One region of the Halomonas sp. KM007 genome, then DNA from elsewhere that is predicted to be linked to it. Evidence: predicted binding sites of a transcription regulator. Region 1 holds the regulator's gene; each other region holds the start of a gene.
The links. The regulator PhoB, encoded in region 1, activates phosphate uptake and scavenging genes when phosphate is short. The targets are predictions, from matches to a motif close to TGTCATANNNNTGTCANA.
Positions count from the first base shown of each region.

Region 2: phnC (phosphonate ABC transporter ATP-binding protein) is a predicted target of PhoB. The motif match lies at 3,318-3,335, and genes of this name have one in related genera.
Region 3: phnD (phosphate/phosphite/phosphonate ABC transporter substrate-binding protein) is a predicted target of PhoB. The motif match lies at 2,409-2,426, and genes of this name have one in related genera.

Region 1 covers NZ_CP136131.1:1,944,547-1,949,784, forward strand. The annotation lists gene RVM27_RS09115 (chorismate--pyruvate lyase family protein) at 1-164, shown strand, start outside; gene ubiA (4-hydroxybenzoate octaprenyltransferase) at 202-1,092, shown strand; gene phoB (phosphate regulon transcriptional regulator PhoB) at 1,189-1,878, shown strand; gene phoR (phosphate regulon sensor histidine kinase PhoR) at 1,881-3,176, shown strand; gene RVM27_RS09135 (hypothetical protein) at 3,504-3,815, shown strand; gene cysZ (sulfate transporter CysZ) at 4,093-4,839, opposite strand; gene phoU (phosphate signaling complex protein PhoU) at 4,909-5,238, opposite strand, start outside.
Region 2 covers NZ_CP136131.1:828,343-833,580, forward strand. The annotation lists gene RVM27_RS03845 (MFS transporter) at 1-826, opposite strand, end outside; gene RVM27_RS03850 (LysR family transcriptional regulator) at 972-1,865, shown strand; partial or broken gene RVM27_RS03855 (zinc ribbon domain-containing protein YjdM) at 2,322-2,670, opposite strand; gene RVM27_RS03860 (ester cyclase) at 2,770-3,159, shown strand; gene phnC (phosphonate ABC transporter ATP-binding protein) at 3,424-4,269, shown strand; gene phnD (phosphate/phosphite/phosphonate ABC transporter substrate-binding protein) at 4,266-5,135, shown strand; gene phnE (PhnE/PtxC family ABC transporter permease) at 5,145-5,238, shown strand, end outside.
Region 3 covers NZ_CP136131.1:1,502,907-1,508,144, forward strand. The annotation lists gene phnE (phosphonate ABC transporter, permease protein PhnE) at 1-357, opposite strand, end outside; gene phnC (phosphonate ABC transporter ATP-binding protein) at 354-1,238, opposite strand; gene phnD (phosphate/phosphite/phosphonate ABC transporter substrate-binding protein) at 1,347-2,327, opposite strand; gene RVM27_RS06990 (bifunctional diguanylate cyclase/phosphodiesterase) at 2,457-4,205, opposite strand; gene RVM27_RS06995 (metallophosphoesterase family protein) at 4,304-5,238, opposite strand, start outside.

The sequences.
Region 1 (5,238 bases):
AGGCCACGGTGTCGCTCCCGCGCTTCACGGCGTGGGGTGCCCCCGCCAAGGGGCGTAGCCAGTGGGGGCGTCGCTCGGTCTTTCAGCACGCGGGGTTGTCGCTGCTGGTTCAAGAGTATTTTTTATCGACCATGGCCGATGCGCTGAGCCTGCCCTCGCGCTAGGCTATTCTGGAGTTTCTTTCACGAGGTAAGCATGAGCATGGACCGTTCTCTATTGCGGCCAACGGGTTGGGCCCGGCTGGCAGACTTTCTTCAGCTGATGCGCCTGGATCGGCCCATTGGTACCTGGCTGCTCATGTGGCCGACGCTCTGGGCGCTGTGGGTGGCTGCAGAAGGGGTGCCGGGTCGCTCCGTGCTGATCATCTTCATTGCCGGTGTCTACGTGATGCGTGCTGCGGGCTGCGTGGTGAACGACTATGCCGACCGCCATGTGGATGGCCACGTCAAGCGTACTCGCCAGCGCCCCATGGCCACGGGACGCATCAGCGAAACCGAAGCCCAGCTGCTGTTCGTGGCGCTGGTCGCCGCTGCCTTCATTTTGGTGCTGCTGACTAACTGGTTCACCGTGCTGCTGTCGGTGGGCGGCGTGCTGCTGGCTTTCGTGTATCCGTTCATGAAGCGCTACACCCACTTCCCGCAGGTGGTGCTGGGCGCGGCCTTTTCCTGGGCCATTCCCATGGCGTTTGGCGCGGTATTGGGCCACGTGCCTTTGGAAGCCTGGCTGCTGTTCAGTGCCAACCTGCTGTGGACCGTTGCCTACGATACCCAGTACGCCATGGTCGACCGTGACGATGATCTGAAAATCGGTATCAAGTCGACCGCCGTGCTGTTTGGCCGTGCTGACCGGCTGATCATCGGAGTGCTGCAGGCAAGCGTGCTGGCCCTGCTGAGCTGGGTCGCGCTGCGCGTTGGGCTAGGGGGCTTTTTCTGGCTGGGGTTGCTGGGCATGGCGGCGACGTTCGTGTACCAGCAGTGGCTGATCGTCGGGCGCGATCGAGACCGCTGTTTTCAGGCCTTCCTGAACAACCACTGGTCGGGTCTGCTGGTCTTTGCAGGTATTGCCTTGAGCTGGTGGCCGGTAGCGGGCTAAATTGACTGGGTGTCATGGAACTGTCATCAAGTCATGGTGTTATCGTCACACACATGTCATTGAACTTTCCTGTATAGAGCACCGTGAGGCCCTGGAATGACCGCCAAGACCGTACTGATCGTCGATGATGAGGCGCCTATCCGCGAAATGATCGCCGTGGCGCTGGAAATGGCTGACTATCGCGTGCTTGAAGCGGACAACGCCCAGGATGCCCACGCCATGGTCGTCGACCACCAGCCTGACCTGCTGCTGCTGGACTGGATGATGCCGGGCACCAGCGGCATCGAGCTGGCCCGTCGGTTGAAGCGCGAAGAAGCCACTGCCGAGCTGCCGATCATCATGCTGACGGCCAAGGGCGAGGAGGACAACAAGATCCAGGGCCTGGAAGCGGGTGCCGACGACTATATCACCAAGCCCTTTTCCCCCCGTGAGCTGGTGGCCCGCCTGAAGGCCGTGCTGCGCCGTGCCACGCCGCGTGGCGTGGAAGACCCCATCGAAATCAATGGCCTGCTGTTGGACCCTGTGAGCCACCGGGTCAGCGCCCATGGCAAGGCGCTGGAAATGGGGCCTACCGAGTATCGTCTGCTGCAGTTTTTCATGACCCATCAGGAGCGCGCCTACACGCGCAGCCAATTGCTTGACCAGGTATGGGGTGGCAACGTCTACGTGGAAGAGCGCACGGTGGACGTGCATATTCGTCGTCTTCGCAAAGCGCTGGGCGAGCCTCATCAAAATCTGATTCAAACGGTGCGCGGTACTGGGTACCGGTTCTCTGCGCGAGTGTAAGCGTGCGCCTGTGGAGCCGTGAGATCTGGCGCATCATCTGGCTGGCCCTGTTGGGCCTCTGCCTGGGATGGCTGGTGGATTACCCTGGCGCCGGGCTGGCGGCGGGGCTGCTGTTTTGTCTGGTCTATCATCTGCGCCAGTTTCGGGCGCTCTTCCTTTGGCTGACCCTTCACCCCCACGATGAGCCCCCGGCGGCCAAGGGCATGTGGGGGGAGCTGTTCGACCGCCTCTATCGCTACCAGAAAAGCCAGCGCATTACCCAAAGTCGTTTGCGGGCGACGCTGGCGAGAATTCAGGAGTCCTCCGAAGCCATGCGCGATAGCGTGGTGATGCTGGACCGACACGGCGACCTGGAGTGGTGGAACAGCGCGGCCACCGACATGCTGGGGCTGCAAACCGCCCACGACCGTGGCCAGCACATCACCAACCTGCTGCGCGACCCTCGCTTCATCAGCTACTTCAATGCCCGCGACTACAGCGAGCCGCTGACGCTGACCTCGCCGATCGACGAGCGGCGCATCCTCCAGTATCAGATCACCCTCTACGGCGATGACGAGCGGCTGGTCATGGCCCGTGATATCACGCGCTTGCATCGCCTGGAGCAGATGCGGCGTGACTTCGTCGCCAACGTCTCCCATGAACTGCGCACTCCGCTGACCGTGCTGTCGGGCTATCTGGAAACCTACGGCGACCTCAAGGAGCTGCTGCCTCCCCGCCTGGGTAAAGGGATCGTACAGATGGAGGAGCAGACGCGACGAATGCAGAATCTGGTCAACGACCTGCTGCTGCTGTCACGGCTGGAAATCGACCAGGGAGGCGATGATCACCAGACGCTGGCCGTAGGCCCCATGCTCGACAGCATTCGCCGAGACGCCCTGGCGCTCTCCAGGCAGCAGCACAGTGTGCAGGTCATTCTGGAGAGCGACGCTGGCTTGATCGGCAGCGAGCAGGAGCTGCGCAGCGCCATTTCCAATCTAGCCTTCAATGCCGTGCGCTATACCCCAGAAGGCAGTCAGATCACGTTGCGCTGGTCGGTGGCCGCCAACGGCAGCGGGTGTATCGAGGTCGAGGATGATGGCGATGGCATTGATCCGGTGCATATCCCCCGCCTGACCGAGCGCTTCTATCGAGTGGATAAAGGGCGTAGTACGGCAACAGGAGGGACGGGTCTGGGCCTGGCCATCGTGAAGCACGTGCTGCTGCGCCACGAGGCCCAGCTCAACATAGAGTCACATCCTGGCGAGGGGGCATCCTTTCGCTGTGTCTTCCCTGCCAAGCGAGTCAGCGGCTCGGCTTGAGGGCTCGATGACGCTTTGCGCTCCTCCTTATCCGCTTCCTGCACAACCCCTGTATAAGTGTGCCATATTGGCATAGAACTCTGGTCACACATCACTCATGTGTCATTTTTAACCACCTCAAAGGCGTGGTCATGACCCCCTGAGCCCATGCTTTATACCATCCTTGTTTTTTTAAATTATTGATAATAAATAATTTTTTTGATTTTTGGCATGCGTGGCACAACGTATGCAATATTCTAGGCAAGGAAGATTACCGCAGGAACTGGTAAGACATGAAGTCACTCTTCCTTAACTATGCGGTATCAACAGCGATCGAGGAGGCGGAATATGATGTCCAAGGAACTACTCAAGAAAGCTGGTATTTTAGGTGTTTCTTTTGGCCTGATGGCAAGCCCACTGGCTTTTGCAGACACCACGGATCACTCATCCATCGACCAGAATCAGGATGTAACCGTCGAAGATGAGCCCATGAACACACAGTCTGGCACAGCCGAGCCCGGCAGCTATGACACCGAAGACCTGACGACGGATCACGGCACTCAAGGCCCCGACGTCGTGGATGAGCCGGACTCCACCAACATGAGTGGTGGTGCCGAGTACACCCCAGAAGACGTAGTTGAAGAAAACAGCGGTAGTTAAGTAACAATTCTTTGCAAAGCTGGAAAAAACTCTTACGCTTAGGGTTGAGCAAACAAGGGGCAAGGATGTCCCATAGCAAGGATGCTCATCGATTCACGGATGAATCAGAAAACGGTCAAGACACTGGTCAGGGTAAATTCCAAGGTTGGAGTCCCGCAAACGGATAGGAAGCCAGCAGTCAGTATCGTTCACAAGTAAGAGTGGTCGAGACCCCGCCTAGCGGGGTCTAATTTTTTGTGCCTGCTATATGGGCGGCCCTTTGATGAGTGGCTCTGATTCAGAGCGCCGAGCCTGCCGCCTTATCCCGTGTGTCCGGTGTGCCACGATAGTGGCGGTCCCACATGAGGACGGCGCCTGCGACGGCGCCTGGAATCAGGAACAGGTTGGCCAAGGGGATCCAGGTGATGAGCATGACCAGCCCGCCATATGTCATGCTCGGCCACCAGCGCCGTGAAAGCCTGCTGCGCATGTCCTTGAACGACACTTTGTTGTTATCCATCGGGTAATCCAGATAGGTAATGGCCATGACCCAGGCAGAAAAGAGCGCCCATAAGGGAGGCGCGAAGACGTTCAAGCCGGGAATCCAACTGAACAGGAACAGCACAGCCATGCGCGGCAGGATATAGCTCAGCTTGACCAGCTCTCGTCCCACAGCGTCCAGCGCCGTTTTGACCAGCCCTCGGTCATCCAGAGGCTCACGCCCGGTGGCCTGGCGCTCTACCTGAGCCGCCAGAAACCCATAGAAAGGCGCTGCGATCAGGTGAGTCACCAGGGTGAAGCTAAAAAAGATCACCACCAGCAAGCTGATGAAGAATAGCGGCCAGATGAGCCACGACAACCACTCCAGCCAGCCAGGCACCATGGCCATGCTGCTCTCCAGCCAGCCCGAAAAACGTGTGAAGACCACGTAAACCATACCCGTATACACGAGCAGATTGACCAGAATGGGTAGAAAGACATAGCGCCTTAGCCCGGGCTGATACACCAGGCGGGTGCCTTGACCCAACGCGTTGAGTGCATTCACGCGACATTACTCCCTAAAAAACGCCCAGATGATTATCTGGGCGTATTGCAGGAGGGTTTGGCGGGCAGGTCAAGATTTTTTCATGACCTTCTGTTCCAGGGTACTGGGATCGCTGTGGCGAATATCCAGGCCTTTCACCAGGTACACCACGTATTCCGCCAGGTTGTTGGCGTGGTCGCCCACCCGTTCCAGGGCGCGCAGTACCCACATGATGCTCAGCACCGAACTGATGGAGCGCGAGTCTTCCATCATGAAGGTCATCAGCGAGCGCATGGCGCTGCCGTACTCGTCGTCTACCGATTCGTCTTCGCGAACGACCTGCATGGCCAGCTCGGTATCGAAGCGGGCGAAGGCGGTCAAGGCGTCACGCAGCATCTTGCGCACGTGCTCGCTGATATG
Region 2 (5,238 bases), 1.1 Mb from region 1:
GCTGGGCCAGCGCCCCCACCATGAACGGCCCGCACAGGGCACCCAGCCCGAAGATTCCCCATTGCAGGGAAGCGGCTTGATGGCCTAGGGCATGCTCCCTGGCGAGGTAGTCCACCCAGAACACGGTGTGGGGCACGAACCCCACCGCATCCAGCGCGTAAGCGCCGATGACCAGCACCACCACCCACTTTACCCCCGCATACCCAACGGGGCTATGACCCACCGGGCTTGCCGCCTGGCTTGCCACAGGGCGTGGGGGCAAGCGCGCAACGCCCCAGTCGCACGACAGGCCAGCCGCCAAACAGAGCAGCCCCAGCGCACCCCAGGTGAGCGAGAGGCTTACCCCGAGCAGTGACGGCACAACGAGGGCGGAAAGCAGCGCTCCAAACCCGATACCGGTAAACACCAGGGCACCGACACGGGTTCGCCTTTCCGGGGGCGTGGCCGCCAGCGCCAGCGAGGGACCCACGACCATCAAGATCCCCCCGCCTACCCCCGAGACCAGCCGCCAGAAGAAGAACCAGTGAAAGCCACCCGCCCCCGCGCAAAGCAGGAAGCTGAGCCCGATACCCGCAAAGCTTGCCGCCAACACCCAGCGCGGCGCAAAACGCTCGCTCAGCGAGTGGGCGGCAAGCGCGCCGATAAAATACCCCAACAGGTTGGCCGCCCCCAGGTAAGCACCCTGGCTTGCGGTAAACCACCCTTGCTGAATGATCGCGGGCAATAACGGCGTATAGGCAAAGCGAGCAATACCTATCGCCGCCAGGGTCGCCATGATGCCGGTCATTAACGCGGGCAGATCGTCGGTAGTGAGTGTTCGCTTCATCAAGCCAGTTCCCTTTGGAGCCACCTCAGGTAGGTCAGCAGCAGGTAGTTACCCTCTTAGGCTACGCGTGCGTAGCCATTCCTGGAAACGATTAGTTTTGATAGCTACTATCTTGTTTATAGATAACCTGACAGGGAGACGGCGCGTGCAACTTAAATCGCTGCGACTGCTCGTGGCCGTGGCCGACACCGGCAGCTTTGGTGCGGCGGCCAAGCAGCTGCACACGGTGCAATCCAATGTGACCACCCACATTAAAAAGCTCGAGGAGGAGTTAGGCGTACAGCTGATTCACCGTGCGGGGCGGGTTCGCCCTACCAGTGCCGGGTTGGCGCTGGTGGAGTACGCCGAGCGCATGCTGTCGGCCCACGATGAAGCGGTGTCGCTGTTCAAAGGCCAGGAGAAGGCGTGTGGGCGGCTGCGCATCGGCGCCATGGAGACCACGACGGCGTTGCGCCTTCCGCCGATACTAGCGGCGTACCACGCAGCGCAGCCTGACGTTGATATCCAGATCAAGACCGGGCCTACGGCTGAGTTGGTCGAGTTGTTGCTTAACGGGCAGGTGGACTGTGTTTTCGTGGCCGGTCGGCTCGAGCATGGCCGCTACCACTCGCTCAAAGCGTTTAGCGAGCAGCTTGTATTAGTCGGCTCTGCGCCGATGACGAAGATGCCCTCTTCACAAGCGCTGCTGACATCTGCCTTCTTGGCGTTTCGCCAGGGATGCAGCTACCGCCAGCGTATCGAGCTGCTGCTGGCCTCCCAGGGTGTCAATGCAGGTCGGATCTTCGAGTTTGGTTCACTGGACGCAATGCTTGGCTGCGTTGCTGCCGGAATGGGTTACACGGTACTACCCCGTGGGACGGTTGAAGCCCATCAGCACCGGTTCGGGATTCACACGCTGGAACTGCCCACGCCCATCGCCAATGTCGATACCTATTTTGTCGCCCCCGAACCAGAAACCTGGACACCCGCCCTGGCAAGCTTCGCTGAGACGTTGCGTGATGCGGTGGTGGAGGATGAACTTCAGTTGACTGCGTCGTGAATGGGGTAGCGACAATACGCTATAGCGTTGCTGTCCAAAACACATTCATTCAGGCAAGCCGTATTTCTTGCGAATATCCGCCACACTCGTAATGTTACCCGCTTGGCTATTTGCCATGCCCTTTTCGATGGTCTCCCGGATGTAGATCTCATGCATAAGGTCTTCCCAGGTGGCATTCACAGGAATGTTGCTCAATTAGCTTGTGCGCGTCATCTTTGCTCATCGTGGCTGACATGGTGACTACCTTTTTTAGGTACGTAGAAAATACTTTTATAGGTTACCTTGGGTTACCGTGAATGTTGCGGTTTATGCCATTTTCTGCAAATACATCGCGTGTCCTTTTAAATATTTTTGATTGCCTCCGCTATCTGCTTGAGCCTGGGCCCAGGAATCCAACTCACGGCTTAAATACTTAATACCTATAACTGCCACTATCCCAACAAATGCTACTGATGCCTACTGGCTCCTGCAGGCCTTCTTCACAAAATGGGCCGTCACCATCATGTCGCCGACGACGTAGACTTTGCAGTCCAGTTGGTGATCCTTGCTGTCCGTGATCTGCTTGATAACGGCCTTGGTGCCCACCTTGAGTACCAGTGAGCTGCCTTTGACCTTGAGGTCTTTGATCATTGTTACCTTATCGCCTTCCGCTAACAGCGTGTCGTGAGCATCTTTTATCGACACGGTGTCTTCCGCCATGGACTCAGTGGGGTTCCATTCGTGGGCGTATTCGGGGCAGAGGAACAGGCATTAATCCTGATAGACGAATTCGGATTGGCTAGTTGAGGCAAGGTGGGCACGGCATGAGTGATGACTTCTGTGGTTTGGTTTAGGCTGATAATGATACTGAGCCATTGGCACCGTGGCTAATGCCTTCACGCCCGCCCAAGAAAGGAGCATCAGGATGAACAAACGTGACCTTGAAGCGACCTACCGTGATTACATCACCTGCCTCAATAATCAAGACTGGATGAAGCTTGGCCAGTTCGTGCATAACGATGCCCACCACAACGGCAGCTACCTAGGCGTTAATGGCTATCGCGCCATGCTAGAAGCCGACTACGAGCAGATACCGGATCTGCACTTTAACATTGAGCTGCTGGCCGTTGATCCACCGCATATCGCGTGCAGGCTGCGATTCGATGTCACACCCAAAGGAAGCTTCCTTGGCCTTGCGGTGGATGGCAAAAACGTGACGTTTTGCGAAAACGCGTTCTACCTGTTTAGCGATGGCAAGATTAGAGAGGTCTGGTCGGTGATTGATAAAACCGCGATTGAGACTCAGCTAGGTTAAACGTTGCGGTTATCCCCATCACGTACGAATAGAGCAGAATAGCGGATCGGTAGGCCCAGCCCTGGTGGGCCTTATTTTGTGCCGATGTTGGTCTATTGAAGCGCTATCGGAGGAAGCGCTATCGGAGCCGTTTGACTGACTACCTGCTCTTTCTGGAGTGTCATTAACTTATCACCTGAACGACACAGCTTTGTCACTTAGGCGGGCTACCGTTGCATTGTGAGTCACAATCAAGTGAGCTCATACATTGCAGAAGGTGATCCAATGGAGCCTATTCAATCCTCTGACTTAATGCTCCGCATCGAGAAAATGGGGGTGACATATCCTGGGAATGTCCTCGCACTCCGCCCCACCACCGTCGATTTCCACAAAGGGGAGTTTACGGTACTACTCGGCCTTTCCGGTGCGGGTAAATCGACGTTACTGCGTTCTCTCAACCACTTGGTGCGGCCCAGCACTGGCAAAGTGATCTCGGCCGAGCTAGGTGCGCTCGAAACCCGGTCTACGGTACGCCGCCATCGGTGCAAAACCGCCATGGTTTTCCAGCACCATCAGCTCATTGAACGCCATACGGCGCTCCAGAATGTGCTGACCGGTCGGCTTGCTTACCACAGCACCTGGCGCAGTTTGTTTCCGCTACCCAGGCAGGAACAGGCGCTTGCTCTGCACTGCCTGGACCGCGTAGGCATGGCCGAGAAAGCGCTTACCCGGGTCGATCAACTCTCCGGCGGGCAGCAACAGCGGGTGGGCATTGCGCGTGCCTTGGCGCAGCAGCCCGCCATGATATTGGCGGACGAGCCAGTGGCCAGCCTTGACCCGGCAACCTCTGAGCGAGTGCTCACGTTACTGCGGGATATATGCCGTGAGGATGGTATTACCGCCATTATTTCACTGCACCAGCTGGAGTATGCCCAGCGGTTTGCTGACCGCATTATCGGGTTAGCGAATGCCCAAATCGTTTTCGATGCGGCCCCCTCACAGTTACAGCAACGCCACCTGAACGAGATCTACCACGGCACGCGCGGAGCTGTGACCGACGCCGCTGAGACCACCGAACCCAACCCTCAAACCACCACTCCCTCCCCGATAAAACTGGAGATTGCCCAATGAAACCGCTATTCAGCTTTTTCTTTGCCATCTGTCTTATGTTTGGAATCGCCATGCCGGCCTTGGCGGCGGACCCTGATCCAAATCCGGATCTGTTAAAAGTCGCGCTACTCCCCGATGAAAATGCTTCTGAGCTGATCAAACGCAACGAGCCCTTTAAAGAGTATCTTGAAAGTACCCTTGGCAAAGAAATTGAGCTAATCGTCACCACGGATTACTCCTCCATGATCGAAGCCATGCGCTTTGGTCGCATCGACCTCGCCTACTTCGGCCCGCTCTCCTATGTCATGGCAAGAAGCAAAAGCGAGATCGAACCCTTTGCCGCCATGATTGTAGATGGCAAGCCCACCTACCGCTCCATCATCATTGCCAATGTGGATTCCGGCATTGAGTCCTATGCGGATATCGAAGGCATGAAGATGGCCTATGGCGACCGTGCCTCCACATCAAGCCACTTGATTCCCAAAACCGTGCTGCTTGAATCGGCGGGGCTGGAAGCAGGCGAGGACTATGAAGCCCACTTCGTTGGCACCCATGATGCCGTGGCGGTGAACGTGGCCAATGGTAATGCGGATGCTGGCGGGCTATCGGAAGTGATCTTTGAGCACGTAATGGATCGCGGCCTGATTGATCGCAACCAGGTTAGGGTGTTGGGCCACAGCGGGGAGTTTCCTCAGTATCCCTGGGCGATGCGCTCCAACCTGGACCCTGAACTCAAGCAGCAGATCCAAGATGCCTTTATTAGCATCGATGATGAAGAGATTCTGGACAACCTAAAAGCCGAAGGTTTCGCAGTTATCACGGACGCCGATTACGATGTGATCCGGGAAATGGGTAGTCTGCTCAATCTTGATTTCGCTGAGATGTAAGGGGGCATGATGAATCAGTCCAAAACAGCGCCATCCCCCCTTTCATCGCTTTCTCCTGACGCCGTGCTGGACGAACACGCGCGCGGTTGGCGGAGCAAGCTCT
Region 3 (5,238 bases), 440 kb from region 1:
GATGGGCAGCGGGGCAATGTTGCGTGCCGCGCCCAGTCCTACCGGGATCGCCAGCAAGACGCCGATCACGGTGGAGGTCAGCGTCATGGTCAGGCTTTCCATCAACCCGGCGATGATGTCGTTCTGGCGGCTGAGGAAATCGGGCTGCAAAAAGGCCCCTAGAAAGTTGAGCGCTCGACCGGAGCCTTCCGCCACCCGCGCCCAGTTGACCTGCACCGACGACAGCGCCAGCACCAGATACACCACCACACCAATGGCCAGGCCCCAGCGCAGCCATGGGTTTTCGATCAGCGGCAAACGCCGCCACTGACCCTGGCGCGCAGCTTGCTGGCGCGCCGTGGCGTCTGCCGTGCTCATAGCGCGCCTCCACTGGCAACCTGGGTGAGCGGCCGCGCGTCATGGTGTGCTTTGGCTGCCGACGTGGGCGCTGCCGATGTGGGCGCAAGGGCTACCTGCGATGGCTCATCTTCTTCGTCGGCGGGCTCGGGCGTGGTGTCCCAGTCCTCTTCCCCATAGATGGTGGTGAGGATCTCGCTGGTGAGTTCGCTGGGCTTGCCGTCGAAGACGATTTGTCCGGCACGCAGGCCCACGATGCGGTCGGCAAACTGCTGCGCCAGAGCCACGTCATGAATGTTGATGATGGCCGCCAGCTCGCGCTCGGCGCACAGCTCGCGAATCAGACGCATGATCTGGCGCGAGGTTTTGGGGTCCAGGCTGGCAGTGGGTTCATCCACCAGCAATAACTTGGGGCTTTGCAGCAGTGCACGGGCGATGCCGACACGCTGGCGCTGGCCACCCGACAGTGCGTCGGCGCGCTTGTCGATGGCATGGGGCAAGCCCACCCGCTCCAACAGGCGAAACGCTTCCGCAACGGCTTCCTGGGGGTAGCGGCGCAAGAAGCTGCGCCAGAAGCCGACATAGCCCAGTTGGCCCGACAGCACGTTTTCCATGACGGTCAGCCGGTCCACCAGGGCGTATTCCTGAAAAATCATGCCCATGGAGCGACGTGCGTGACGCAGGCGGCTGCCCGACAGTTTGGTCAGCTCGGTCTCTTCCAGGCGGATACTGCCCTGGCTGGGCTCCACCAGACGATTGACGCAGCGGATCAGGGTACTTTTGCCTGCACCCGATGGCCCAATCAGCGCCATCACCTGGCCTTTGGGCAGCGATAGGTGAATATCGGTCAGCGCGCGGTCGCCCGTCGGGTAACGCTTGCCAACGCCAGTGAGTGTCAACATGGGGAATGCCTCGTTTGCTTGTCGCTCAAAACGTTCAACTGACTCGACCCCATAACGCGTCGGCCAGAAGGTTGCCCTCCTGGCCGACAGGGTCACGCAGCGCTGGAATCAATCGCAGTCGTAAGTGACGCCATTGGCATCGGCAATGGTACGGATGACCGACCAGTGCTCTTCATAGCTGATGGGAATGAACTGCGCTTCGCCTGAGTTCTCGAACTCCGCCTGCAGGGCGGTGCCTTCCCAGTCGTAGCTGAAGAACGCATCCTGAATCTGCTGCTGCAGTTCGGGCGTCAGGTTGTGGGCGGTGCCGTATGCCGTGGTGGGGAAGGTTTCGGAGGTGTAGATCACCTCGTAGTCACCCTCGTTGATGACACCACGTGACAGCATGCGATGGGCAACGGAGTTGGCAATGGCCGCCGCATCGTAATCCTTGTTGATGACGCCCAGGATGGAGTTGTCGTGGGAGCCGGAGAAAGCCGTCTCGAAGTCATCACCGGCTTCCAGACCGTACTCGGAGCGCAGCAGCGCGGACGGTGCGCGGAAGCCCGAGTTGGACGTTTCGGAAGTGAAGGCCAACTGACGACCCTGCAGGTCTTCCATGCCGTCGATACCGCTACCGGGGTAGGTGATGATCTCCATTTCGTAACCGTAGCTGCCATCTTCGGCCGCCATGATGGCGAAGGGACGGAAGCCACCACAGTTGACCGCCACCGGTACGCCACCGGTGTTGAAGCCAGCCACGTGCAGACGGCCAGCGCGCAGCGCTTCCTGCTGGGCAGCATTCGACTGCACCGGGAAGAACTGAACACGTTTACCCGTCGCTTCGCTCAGGTGATCCAGGAAACCCGCCCATACGTCGGCGTAGACCGCCGGGTCTTCAACCGGCGTGTAAGCAAAGACCAGCGTGTCCGGATCGACCAACCGAGACTCATCGCTGGGGATATCGGCCACCATGTCGCCATCGTTGTCCACGTAGCGTGAGGAGAGGTCGGCAGCCGCATTCATCGCACTGAAAGCGAAGGCACTGGCAACGGCAGCACTGATCAGAGTGCGCGAGAGTGACACGGTAGAGAGACGAGAGGATTGCATGGATCACCTAACGGGGTAGTAAGAGGTGGATGTATCCTGACGCCCCAAGATGACAGCGGCGGGTCTGGCGGGTGACAACTTCGTGACGTCTACATGACACCCGCGTGAACGACCTGCCGCTCTGGCGGCTCACTGCCCCACGCAGCAGCCACGCCGTTCCACGAACAGGCTGTTCCCGGCAATCTTCTTCGCCTGGTGCTTGAGTTCGGAGAGTTGGCTGGCAATGTCCAGGGCCTTGCAGTGGCCCGGGTCACTGATGGGCTTGACGGCTACCGACACGCTGACGAAAGGGAAAAAGCTGACGCCTCCCTGACGGCTTTCGATGGAAAGCCCGCCTCTCTGGCGGTCCTCTTCTTCGTAGAAACTCGGGGCCATGACCTCGAAGGAGGCCAGAATCTGCAGGCACACGCTCTCCCAGTGCCCCAGCGGTAACAGCATTATGAAGTCGTCGCCACCGATATGCCCGATGAAGCCCCCCGCGCTTTCCACCTGAGCCTGCAACAACCGCGACAGCGAGATGATCACATGGTCCCCGCGGGCATAACCGTAGGCATCGTTGAACGCCTTGAAATTATCCAGATCCACGTAGGCAGCGGCAAAGCCATTGCCCTGGCTCAGATAGGCCGTGAGGGTTTCGTTGATCAGGATGTTACCGGGCAGCCCGGTGAGCGGATTGGCATGGCGTGCCTGACGCACCTGGATGGCGGTGATCTCGCGCAGCAAATCGACGATATTGCCCATACCCAGATACTGCCCTTCGCCATCGACGATGACGAAGTCCTCCTGTTCGATGTCGCGGCTGTCGGTCAGCTGCTGGCTCAGCGTTTCCAGGGGCATGTCGGCGGCGGCCACCAGCATCTTGCGATCGGCGATGTCCAGCACGCAGCGCTTGGCGTACAGCGAATGGCTATAAGGGTTGGTGAACAGCGTCAGGAACCCGTTGCGCCGCACCACGGCAATGGGCACGCCCTGTTCGATCACGGCCACGCAGCGCAGATGCGGCGTTTCACGAAACCGCTCCGCCAACGTGGGCACTGACACACTGGGCGCCACGGCCTCCACGCTGCGCAGGATGGTATGCGCCGTACGCCCGGCGGGAGTTTTCAATTGCGTGGTGGCGGGCAGCAGCGTATTAAGCTGAACAGGCGGCTGAACGCTGGGACGTGCGAAGTAGAACCCCTGCAACAGCGCCAATCCACGGTCCAGCTCCCACAGGCACAGGTGCTCTGCCGCGGTTTCGACCCCTTCTGCGATGAGCTGGCAGTCGAGGCTTTTGGCGACGTCCAGTATCGAGCGCAGGAACTCCCGCTTGGCGGGCTCCTGATCGATGCCGGAAATGAAATGGCGGTCCAGCTTGACGAAATCCGGGCGCAGCTCCGCCCAGTGGCGCAGGCTGGAGTGACCGGCCCCCAGGTCATCCAGGGCCACCTGAAACCCCATGTCGCGGTAGTGGGCCACCGCCTGGCGCATCAGGTCGTAATCATGGATGGGCACGTGCTCGGTCAGCTCGATCACCACCCGCTCCGGCGGCAGGCCACTCTCCTGAATGAAGCCCAGCGTCAGCCCCTCGCGGAAATCACGCTCGACGATGGTCAGCGGCATGACGTTGAGGAACAGCAGCCCTGGGAGTGCGAGTTCGGCAAAACGGCGAATGGCGAGCCGTCGGCAAAGCAGATCCAGCTCCACCAGCAGACCTGCCTGGGTCGCCACGTCGAACAGCCTTAGCGGTGAATGCAACGGAGAGGTGCTGGGGCCACGGATCAGCGCTTCGTAGCCATAAATGGCCTGCTGATTGGCATCGACAATGGGCTGAAAAAGTACGTGCAGCGCTTCTGCCGCGATAATCTGGTGAAGCCACTGGGTTTCTTGTGCGGTCATGTGCCTGCTGCCCTGTCAAACGTCAACGATCCCTATGACTTGTCAACTCCATCAGGAAGGTGCCAGGGCAGCAAGCGTGCGTCATTTACATGACATTTTCATGACGAACCATCGGTGGGCGCCTTCATGCCGGGGATGTCCGGCGGCGGAAACACCGCGTCGCCACCGCGGGCATCCAACTGACGAATATCGGTGGGACGACCGTTCTCGTCGAGACTGACCAGGCCTATCCCACTGGCATTCCACAGCCGCTCGCCAGCGCTGGCCTGCTCGGGGTCCCGGGGGTAGATGCTGAGCTTGCGCCGCTGGGTAAACCAGTTGAGCGGCGACAGCGGCGCGTATAGCCAACGATTGAGCCGGTCGAAGGTATCCAGCAGCCGCCGAGGGAAGGTGTTTTTCACGCCGCTGGAAGTGATCTGCCACAGATGCGGGGCCTGCTCCTGCCCGCGTACGACGATGTCGTAGGCAAAGGAGTAGTGCACGTCCCCCGACAGGATCACGTAGTTGCCGGGTGTCCTGGAGTGCCGCCAGATGTGCAGCAGCACGCTGGCGGCACCGCGATGGGCCATCCAGTTTTCGGCATCCACCATCAACGGCTTGCCGGCCAGGGTAAACAGCTTTTGAATGCCCTCGATCAGCTTGACCCCGAACATCGGGGCAGGCGAGACGATCACCGCGCTGGGGGTGCCCAACAGCGCCTGCTGCATCTCCATGAGCGCCTCCCAGTCCATCAGCCCGGAGGGCCGTTTGGGGTTGCGCTCACTGCGCCAGCGGCGCGTACGGGTATCGAGCACGATCAGCGCGGGGGCGCCTGACACCTGAAACTCCCACCCTTGAAAGCGCAGAAGCCGCTCAATCACGCTGTCCTGGGCCTGGGGGTTCAAGATGCCCGACCCATCGAACAACGTGCCGACCTGATGCAGCAGCGGGTTGAGTTTGTCCGGGGCATTGCCCCACCCTTGGCAAAGCAGGTAGGCCACCAGCGCGTTGCCAATGATGCGCCTGGAGAACGGATGCCCATAAGCACAGCGCT